Regions from separate parts of the Synechococcus sp. MIT S1220 genome, predicted to be linked through region 2. Evidence: predicted binding sites of a transcription regulator. Region 2 holds the regulator's gene; the other holds the start of a gene.
What was found. The regulator NtcA, encoded in region 2, controls nitrogen genes in cyanobacteria. The targets are predictions, from matches to a motif close to GTANCNNNNGNTAC.
Positions count from the first base shown of each region.

Region 1: a site for NtcA is predicted at 1,334-1,347, ahead of SIB64_RS11905 (MSMEG_0569 family flavin-dependent oxidoreductase). Genes of this name have one in related genera too.

Region 1 is NZ_CP138939.1:2,379,634-2,384,567, forward strand. It holds gene SIB64_RS11905 (MSMEG_0569 family flavin-dependent oxidoreductase) at 1-1,281, opposite strand, end outside; gene SIB64_RS11910 (MSMEG_0572/Sll0783 family nitrogen starvation response protein) at 1,454-1,936, shown strand; gene SIB64_RS11915 (Nit6803 family nitrilase) at 1,956-2,960, shown strand; gene SIB64_RS11920 (MSMEG_0568 family radical SAM protein) at 2,953-4,047, shown strand; gene SIB64_RS11925 (MSMEG_0567/Sll0786 family nitrogen starvation N-acetyltransferase) at 4,053-4,688, shown strand; gene SIB64_RS11930 (sll0787 family AIR synthase-like protein) at 4,685-4,934, shown strand, end outside.
Region 2 is NZ_CP138939.1:872,362-877,295, reverse strand. It holds gene SIB64_RS04055 (cob(I)yrinic acid a,c-diamide adenosyltransferase) at 1-340, opposite strand, end outside; gene rph (ribonuclease PH) at 494-1,237, shown strand; gene ntcA (global nitrogen regulator NtcA) at 1,308-2,027, shown strand; gene SIB64_RS04040 (DUF3084 domain-containing protein) at 2,055-3,248, shown strand; gene SIB64_RS04035 (resolvase) at 3,245-3,685, shown strand; gene SIB64_RS04030 (DUF3146 family protein) at 3,663-3,920, opposite strand; gene pth (aminoacyl-tRNA hydrolase) at 3,917-4,537, opposite strand; gene SIB64_RS04020 (TatA/E family twin arginine-targeting protein translocase) at 4,550-4,783, opposite strand; gene psbH (photosystem II reaction center phosphoprotein PsbH) at 4,793-4,934, opposite strand, start outside.

The DNA.
Region 1 (4,934 bases), 1.5 Mb from region 2:
TTCCAAGCGTTCCTGACTGGCATCCCGTCGTTGCACCCGAAGACTGATCAGCTTGGCCAGGTAGTTGGCATCCTCTTGAATCCCACAGAATCGACCTGAACCCCAGGTATGCAACCAGGGCAGCCCTAAAAAGTAGAGCCCGGAACTGGTCGTGACGCCCCGCTCATGGGCGGGTTGTCCTGAACCATCGAAAACAGGCACATCAACCCAACTGAAGTCGCTGCGATAGCCCATGCACCAGATCACTGCAGCAAGGGGTGTATGCCTTAGATCCAAACCTGGGTCTGTTGCCGTGGATGGATGCCAACACGGTGAATAAACATCCTCCTCAGGGATGGATCGCTCGAAATCCTGCTGCTCAATCCACGAATCAATACTGCTACGAATCCTGCAATACACGGCATCAGCATGATCGAGATTTTCAGCCAGATCCATGGCGAAGCCAATGTGATCGGCTTCAATCGTGGAGAGACGACCATGCAGATTGAGGCCCTCGAGAGCGCGTCGGCGAAGGTCAATCTCACGACCACCATCCCTGCCAGTGAGGTAGTGATTGGTTTTGGCGCGAACAGAACGGGGGTCGCTGTGCTCACTGATTGGCATGGCGTAGTACCCCATACGATCGAGCCAATCAACAACGTCACGACCGCGATAACGCCTGGGAGAACGAGGTGCACTGCCGACACTCAAGTGCACCTCCCGGCCGGCAAGAAACAGGTCTTCTGCGATCTGACTTCCGGACTGACCACTACCAACAACAAGGACCGGACCCGAGGGCAGCGATTCAGGATTGCGGTAGTCGCAAGCATCGAGTTGCCGAACGGTAGTTGGTAGACGTTCAGCCAAAGGATGGCGCTTGGGGATGTGATAACCGCCTGTTGCCACAACCACGTGATCAGCGTTGATCACACCCTCGGTGGTGTGCAGGCGATAACGACCGCCGCTGTGCGTGAGTCGGCGAACAGCGATACCCTCACGGACATCGGCACCCACGTGTTGAGCGAAGCGCCTCAAAAAATCAACGATCGCCCTTTTGTCCATAAAGCCATCGGGGTCGTGACCGTCGTAGGGAAATCCCGGCAACCGGCATTGCCAATTCGGCGTGACCAGGCAAAACGAGTCCCAGCGTTGCTGATCCCATGCAAAACCAATCTTGTTTTTCTCCAAGACAAGGGGCCGAAGGCCTTGGCGATGTAATGCTTCGGCAACGGAAAGGCCAGCCTGGCCTGCGCCAATCACAACAACCGTCTTCAGCTTGCAGCTATCGGACGATTGAGTCATGAAAAGACATAAGATTAGATTTTAACTTTGCCCCATTCAACAGCCAAAAGATGTAGCAGTAAATACAATTTATCGACGGTCAATCCGCATGTGAAACGCAGCATTTTGTCGCATTAGAAACTTTTTTTGGCGCCGGGGCGAGTCAGCCTGAACTTACTTGGAGTTTTGTGACATGCCCTCCGTTGAGCGTCCTGCCAATCAACCGGGTGATTTTCTCGTTGACTACGAAGAAAAGGTTTTTCCTGATGTGAAGGCAGATCCCGGCGAAAAGGCCCTGGTCACTTTTCACACCGTGGCATTTGAAGGTTCGATCGGGCTGGTCAACCTGTTGCAAGCCAGCCGATTAATTACCAAGGGATTTGAAACGTCAGTTCTGCTCTACGGTCCTGGTGTGACCTTGGGAGTTCAAAGAGGATTCCCGAAGCTCGGTGATGCCGCCTTTGACGGACATCTCAATTTCAATGCACGCCTTCAAAAATTTATGGATCAGGGGGGGAAAGTTTATGCGTGCCGTTTTGCTCTACAGGCGCTTTACGGCCATGGGGAAGGTGCATTGATGCCTGGGATTACTCCTGTTAATCCATTGGATGTTCTGGATATCGTCCTGATGCACCGGAAGGAAGGTGCCTTCATTCTTGACACGTGGACTCTCTGATTCAAAACAGTTTGCATTCATGGTTTCCCCATTGAAAGTTGCTGCAGCCCAGATCCGTCCAGTGTTATTCAACCTGGATGGATCTCTACAAAGAGTTCTGGATGCCATGGCCGAAGCTGCGGCTCAGGGTGTTCAACTGATTGTCTTTCCAGAAACATTTCTCCCGTATTACCCCTATTTCTCATTCGTTGAACCTCCTGTTCGCATGGGGAAAGCACATTTGGCGCTGTACGAGCAAGCGGTTGTTGTTCCTGGGCCAATAACTGATGCAGTGTCGAGTGCTGCCCAGCAACACGGCATGCAGGTGTTACTGGGAGTGAACGAACGGGACGGGGGCACTCTCTACAACACGCAACTGCTGTTCAACAGTTGTGGTGAGCTTGTGTTGAAGCGGCGCAAAATCACACCCACGTATCACGAGCGAATGGTGTGGGGCCAAGGCGATGGCTCCGGTTTGAAGGTGGTGCCGACCGCGATTGGACGCATTGGAGCCTTGGCTTGCTGGGAGCACTACAACCCCCTAGCTCGCTACGCCCTGATGGCTCAGGGAGAAGAACTGCATTGTGCGCAGTTTCCTGGTTCGCTGGTCGGTCCGATTTTCAGCGAACAAACGGCCGTCACCATGCGCCACCACGCTTTAGAGGCCGGTTGTTTCGTGATCTGTTCCTCCGGCTGGCTGGATCCCAGTGACCACACCCTAATCACATCAGACGAATCTCTTCACAGAGCCTTCCGCGGGGGATGTCACACGGCAGTGATCAGTCCGGAGGGTCGATACCTGGCCGGTCCGCTACCCGATGGAGAAGGCTTAGCCGTCGCCGAGCTTGATCTCTCCTTAATCACCAAGCGCAAACGGATGATGGACAGTGTTGGGCATTACAGCCGCCCGGAGCTTTTGTCGTTGCAGATCAACAACGCAGAAAACTCGCCGATGCAAACCATGACGGCTCCATCGACAAGACGTATTGATCCAGGCCCGATTACATCGGCGACACCCCAGCACGAGGACATGAACCATGTCTGAACTGGGGCGACTGGTAACCGAACTGCAGGTCAAAGGGGTGCAGACAGAATCGGTTGAGGGGAACCGTGGTCGTCGCGGTGGAGCAGGCCCTTCAGACCACAGGGCGCTCACCCTCGATGGAACCACGGTGATGGTACCGGTGTACAACGCCTCCGCATCGACCTCTCAATACAGATTGAATGCCTCCTCCCAGGGAGGTGTGGAGCTTGAAGGACCGCAGGCTGGCATCACTGATCAGATCTCCACAACACAACAGCCGGCGTTCTATGAGCTCTCAACGGCGGATGGAATTCCTTACCGATCGATTGCGTTGTTGCACGGTCGGGATGTGCTGGCAACAACGTTGCTGCAGACCTGCATTCGCTTCCGAGACCGCAGTCAGTCATGCCAATTCTGCGCCATTGAACAATCGTTGGAGGATGCCCGCACCGTTGTGCGGAAAAGCCCGGAACACGTTGCTGAAGTAGCCGAGGCTGCGGTACGTCTCGACGGTGTGCGCCAACTGGTGATGACGACCGGCACGCCCAACAGCGACGACAGGGGCGCACGGATGATGGCTGAGACGGCTACCGCCGTAAAACAACGGGTGAATCTTCCGATCCAGGGTCAGTGCGAACCCCCGGATGATCCGCTCTGGTACGACCGCATGAAACAGGCGGGAATCGACAGCCTTGGCATGCACCTCGAGGTGGTGGAACCGGATGTGCGTCGCCGCATTCTTCCAGGAAAGTCGGAACTCACTCTGGAGCGCTACTACAACGCCTTTGCTGATGCGGTGAAGGTGTTCGGACGAGGGCAGGTGTCGACCTATCTGCTCGCCGGATTGGGGGATAGTCATGACGCTCTGCTTGCATGCTCAAGTCGGCTCGTTGAGATCGGGGTTTATCCCTTCGTGGTGCCATTTGTTCCCATCTCTGGAACGCCACTCGAACATCACCCCGCACCGAGCACAGACTTCATGATCAACGTCTACCAAGGCGTCGCCAAAATCCTGCGAGACGGAAATCTGAGATCTGATCAAATGCAAGCCGGTTGTGCGAAATGCGGTGCATGTTCGGCTCTATCGCTGTTTGAAGACCACGCCTGAACACCATGGTCTTCCTTGATCCCAGCAGTCGCGACATTGGCAGCAGCTTCAGCTCTGCCCCGCACCTGTTCACCCCATCGGTGCGTTGCGGTGTTGGCATCGATGCCGATGACTTTCGGTTGTCACCAACGGCGACCTCAGAACAATTCACCTTCCATGTGCTGGGGCCCAATACCCCTCTTCTGCAGGGCTACTGGAAGCTTCGTCGAAAAATTTTTTGCGACGAGCAACATGTCTTTGAGACATCAGACCGAGATGGGCACGACGCCACCGCCATTCCCATTGCCGCGCTACATCACGGAGAGGAAGACACGGCAAGGGTCGTGGGCGTCGTTCGGATTGTCGAAACAGAACCAGGTCTCTGGTATGGAGGCCGCCTCGGCGTTCACAGCGCTTATCGGCGCCACAACCAAATTGGAAAAGGCTTGATCTGGAAAGCAGTCACCCGGGCCAATGGCTGGGGTTGTGCTGAATTTCTGGCCACTGTCCAAATCCAGAATGTGCGTTTTTTCAAACGGTTGCATTGGACATCGATCCGGGAAATCGAGATAAGGGGCATTCGCCATCACCTGATGCAAGCCGATTTGAACTACTACACACCCTCCAACGAACGCCGCCCCCATCAGCTCTCAGTTGCATGAACGTTGAACGCTTGATTCAGCAACTGCGTCAGAACAAGGGACTGCGTTCAAAGAGGGACATTCAGCCCGCAGCTCAGATCTTTCCCCATCAGCCGTTTCCAAACCTGGGCCATGCAGCGCTACTGGGAGACGATGCCGCTGTCTTACCGGCCCAAAACGGCAGCTTGCTGATGGCCTGTGAGGGGATGCATCCCACCCTGGTGGCAAACGATCCCTGGTTCGCAGGCTGGTGCGGGGTGTTGGTGA
Region 2 (4,934 bases):
CCTGATCTGGTTCTGTGAGACAAGCCTGCACATCAGGTCTCAACCAGACCAGACCTCCGCAGAGGCGAACACAGTCCTTCGGCCCCTGGGACACGCCCCCTTTGAGAAATTGTGCGATCAGAACACGGCTGCCCAGGCCTGCCGCTCGCATCGCCTGGCTGAACACCGTTGAGAAACTTCCCCGGTAAGGGGCGGTATGAATCTGGAGCTGACCTTCCGGAGCAACCAGTTGCAAGGGAGATCGGAGCGCGACTGGACGCAATCCGGCACGTTCAAGGGCCCGATGATCCTTGTTGCGGGAATCAGGAGATCTCTGGCTTGTGGACAGGCTGACGGTCATCGCATTAGCGGTCGCCAGGCTCTGACCTGACTGACCTTGAATGTAGCGGTGGAAAGCAAGTCCACAACCATCCCTACACTACCCATAGCGTCACCCCATGAGGGTGTCATCCAGCACCTGCCAGGCTCTGGTTCTGTCGACTCCTGCTTTTCGATGGGCGAGAACAGACCGAGCCGCTCTGATGGCCGTGGTGCCAAAGACCTGCGCCGTTTCGAGATCAACTGGAATCCGATGGGTTTTGCCCTCAGTTCCCTGATCGTGCGCACCGGTCGAACTGCCGTGCTCTGCAGCGTGTGCCTCGACGAGAGCGTTCCACGCTGGCGTCAGGGGGAGGGTCTCGGCTGGGTGTCCGCCGAATACCGCTTGCTACCCGGCTCCACCCCGCAACGGCAAAGGAGGGAACTCCTGAAGTTGTCGGGCCGCACCCAGGAAATACAGCGGTTGATTGGTCGCAGCCTGAGGGCGGTGCTGGACATGGAAGCGCTGGGGGAACGGACGCTCTTGATCGATTGCGATGTGATCCAGGCGGATGCCGGCACGCGCACTGCGTCGATCACAGGCGCCTGGCTGGCGGTGCGGCAGGCAACACAACTTTTGATGGCACAGGGTCTGATCGATCGTGATCCGATCCGTCAGCAACTGGCCGCTGTGTCCGTAGGACTGATCGACGGATGCCCCTTACTCGACCTGGATTACAGCGAAGACAGTCATGCGGAGGTTGATCTCAATGTGGTGATGGCGGCCGATGGGCAGTTACTGGAAATCCAAGGCACAGCGGAGGGAGCACCGTTCAACCGCCAACAACTCAATCAATTGCTGGACCTTGCTGAACCCGGAATCAACACGCTCATGGTGGGCCAAAGGCAGGCGCTGGCGGACCTGCATGGGAATCAGTAATAACTGTTACAGGATGAACCTTCGCCGATCTTTACCTTTCGAATAGTTCACTGGACCCAGCGTCTAAACCATGAGCGCAGTTAGCAGTGGTTTCAGTCGCTATTCCCCTCAGGTTCCGGCGGCCACATCAACTTCGGAGAACGCCAGTCGGTCGCTGCTTGAGGTCATCCGGGATCTCGATGGAGCCAGCACCGAGCTGGTGGAACGCAACAAGACAATCTTCTTCCCTGGCGATCCTGCCGAGCGGGTTTATCTAATCCGTCGCGGTGCCGTTCGGTTATCAAGGGTCTACGAATCCGGGGAAGAGATCACGGTGGCTCTTCTGCGTGAGAACAGCTTGTTCGGCGTTCTGTCTCTCCTGACAGGCCACCGTTCCGATCGCTTTTATCACGCTGTTGCCTTCACCCGCGTGGAAATGGTGACTGCCCCAGCAGCTTCGGTGCGCGCGGCGATCGAGGCGGATACAGGAGTTGGATTGCGTTTGCTTCAGGGCCTGTCCAGCCGGATCCTACAAACCGAAACCATGATCGAAACGCTCACCCATCGGGACATGTCCTCCCGTCTGGTGAGTTTCCTTCTTGTTCTTTGCAGGGACTTCGGGGTGCCCGACGACCTGGGCATCACCATTGATCTACGGCTGTCCCATCAGGCGATTGCTGAAGCGATCGGATCCACCCGCGTCACAATCACCCGTCTGCTGGGAGACTTGCGCCAATCAGGTCTTGTTCAGATTGATCGCAAGAAGATCACAGTCCTCGATCCGATCGCCCTGGCCAAGCGGTTCAGCTGAGTCTTCCGCTGTGCGGGAGCCGCTCCTGTGAGCGGTTGGCTGCTCATTGCAGCACTACTCATTCTGGGTGGTGTTCTCTCAACCTTGGGAGATCGGCTTGGAAGTCGTGTTGGCAAGGCACGCCTGAGTCTGTTCAACATGCGGCCACGTCGGACCGCTGTTCTGATCACGGTGCTCACCGGCAGCCTGATCAGTGCTCTCTCCCTCGGCCTTTTGCTGCTGGTGAGTCGTCAGCTGCGAGTCGGTCTATTTGAACTTGATGAACTGCAGCAACGGCTGACTGATAACCGCCAGGAACTGAGCAGCAGCCGAAAACAACTGGAGACGAGCCGTAATGCCCTCGCGGCAGCCGAGGCAGAACGTCTTAAGGCTCGCGCAGAAGTTCAGGAGGTGGAAACCAAGCTCACCGAATCGAAGGAACGGGCCGTCACGCTCCGCAAAGCGATAGCTCCCCTGCAGAAGGAACGGGTCCGACTGGAGGCCGAACAGAAACGCCTCAGTCGCGATATCCAAGCCCGCGATGCCGACATCCGTCGCACAGAGGCTGAGCTTGAACAGGTGCGTCAGCGAATTCGCGATGGTGAGAACGAGTTGAAGCAACTGGAGCGAAACCTGATTGCCCTGCGGCGGGGCGCCGTGGTGCTCCGCAGCGGTCAAACCCTCGCCAAGGCCACCGTTCGACTGGATGATCCAGGGCAGGCAAAAAGTGTGATCGACCGGCTCCTCCAGGAGGCCAATCTCACCGCTTACAGCCGTGTCAGACCCGGTGAAGCCCCTGACCGACAGATTCTTCTCCTGCCACGCAGCGACGTGGAACGCCTGAAGACAATGATCAGCAAGCCGGGAACATGGGTTGTCTCCATGCGTTCAGCCACCAACGTTCTGCGTGGGGAAAACGTGGTCTATGCCTTCCCTGAGGTTCGGCCGAACCGCACGGTCGCCCGCGAAGGAGATGTTCTCGCCACTGCAACGCTGGACGCGGATGCTCGCTCACCGGAAGCGATCCGAACACGACTCAATCTGTTGCTGGCATCCGCATTTGCAGAGATGCAGCGCCGGGGCTCGCTCACCGAAGGGCTTCAGTTCGATGCCAATGCAGTGGGGCAACTGGCGCAGTCCCTTGGCGAGGATCCGCGAGAAAGAGTCACCCTGCAGGTGATCGCCGCAAGGACCAGTGACAGCGCAGATCCAGTGTTTGTCGCGATTCGGGTGGCGCGATGACCCGCGTCGCTGGCCTGGACCCCGGCCGCAGCAAATGCGGTCTCGTTCTTGTGGATGTTGATGGTGCAACCGTACTCAGCGGGGCGGTGCTGCGCAGCGACTCCGTGCTTCCGACCCTGAAAACATGGCACGGACAGGCTCCGGTGCATCTGATCGTGATCGGAGATGGCACCGGAGCCAAGGGATGGGCGGAACGCCTGCAATCGCTTGCCACGATTCAGACAGTCAACGAACGGGGCACCACCCTGCGCGCCCGAGCGCGATTCTGGGAGCTCTGGCCCGCCAAGGATTGGCGGGCTTTGCTCCCCTTTGGCATGCGCGTTCCACCTGGCGAACTCGATGCCATCGCAGCTCTCTTGATGGTGGAAGAACACCTTGAAATCACCTGTCGATGGCCGATTCCCAGGCCATTGTTCAGAACCGAGCCCGCACCGTGAATACATAATCCCCACCTGGCTCCAACTTGTAATCCGCGCGCACGAGAAAACGACGCAGGGCATCTTGAATCAGAGCTCGGCCCAAAGAGGGTTCCACTGACAGTTCACCGCGGTCGAAACACCAGCAGAACTCCCAGTGAAATCCTCCTGCCGCCACTTCTCCCTCCAGCAATTTCTCCTGGAAACACTGGCGCAAGACGCGCAGATGAGCCGTGGTCGCCGGAAGAGCCGTCATCGGCTGTTCACCAGATCCTCCGGACGCAGACTGTTGATTCGGTTGCCGGCCCGTTCCAGACCCAGGCGTTGGATGCGCACAATGCCATCGATCACTTCATCCAAGACGGATGAAACGAGAGGTTGTTCCGCATTGTTGAAGCAGCCCAGAACATGAGAAACAGTGCGAGCTTTTCGTTCCGCAGGGTTATCGGCCGGAGCTCCGATCCCGATCCGCAGCCGAGGGAACATCTGCATGCCCAGATGCTGGATCGTGCTCCTTAAACCGTTGTGACCGCCGGCACTGCCCTGGGCGCGCAATCGCAGGCGCCCGAGGGGCAGATCCATGTCATCAACGAGGACAAGAAGCTGCTCCGGAGTGAAATCAAACCAATCAAGAGCAGCACGAATCGATCGCCCGCTGTCATTCATGAAGGTTTGAGGCATTAGCAGCCGCAGCCTCTGCTGACCAGCACCAATGTCAGCGACGAGCCCATGCAACTTGGACTGCTGACGAAAACTGACGTTCTCCCTGGCCGCCAAACGCTCTAGGGCCATGAATCCAATGTTGTGGCGGGTACCGGAATATTTGGATCCTGGGTTACCTAACCCAACCACCAGGCGAAGGGCCGTTTCCATAACGCACTGCGATCAGGAACTGGGTGGGAGGCTGTCCCCAGACCGCTCTTCGGAACCAGCAACCTCCTCTGGATCAGCCATCGCTTTGTTGATTTCTCGTTCGAACTCCTTTGAGGCCGATTGAAAACCTTTAAGAGTTTTGCCAAGCGTTCTGCCGAGTTCAGGCAAACGCTTCGGACCAAACACAAGAAGAGCAACGGCGCCGATCACCGCCATTTCGGGAAGACCGACGCCGAAAATGTTCATGGGATCAGATCAGCCCAAGCCATTCCAATTGACATTGATCCCTTCCAGGATCAATGACTTGTTGTACAGCTGAAGAATCACAAGGAGGAAGACCAGGAACAGCACCATGAAGATGCCCATCACCGGAGTGGTACCCCAGCCAGGCACCACC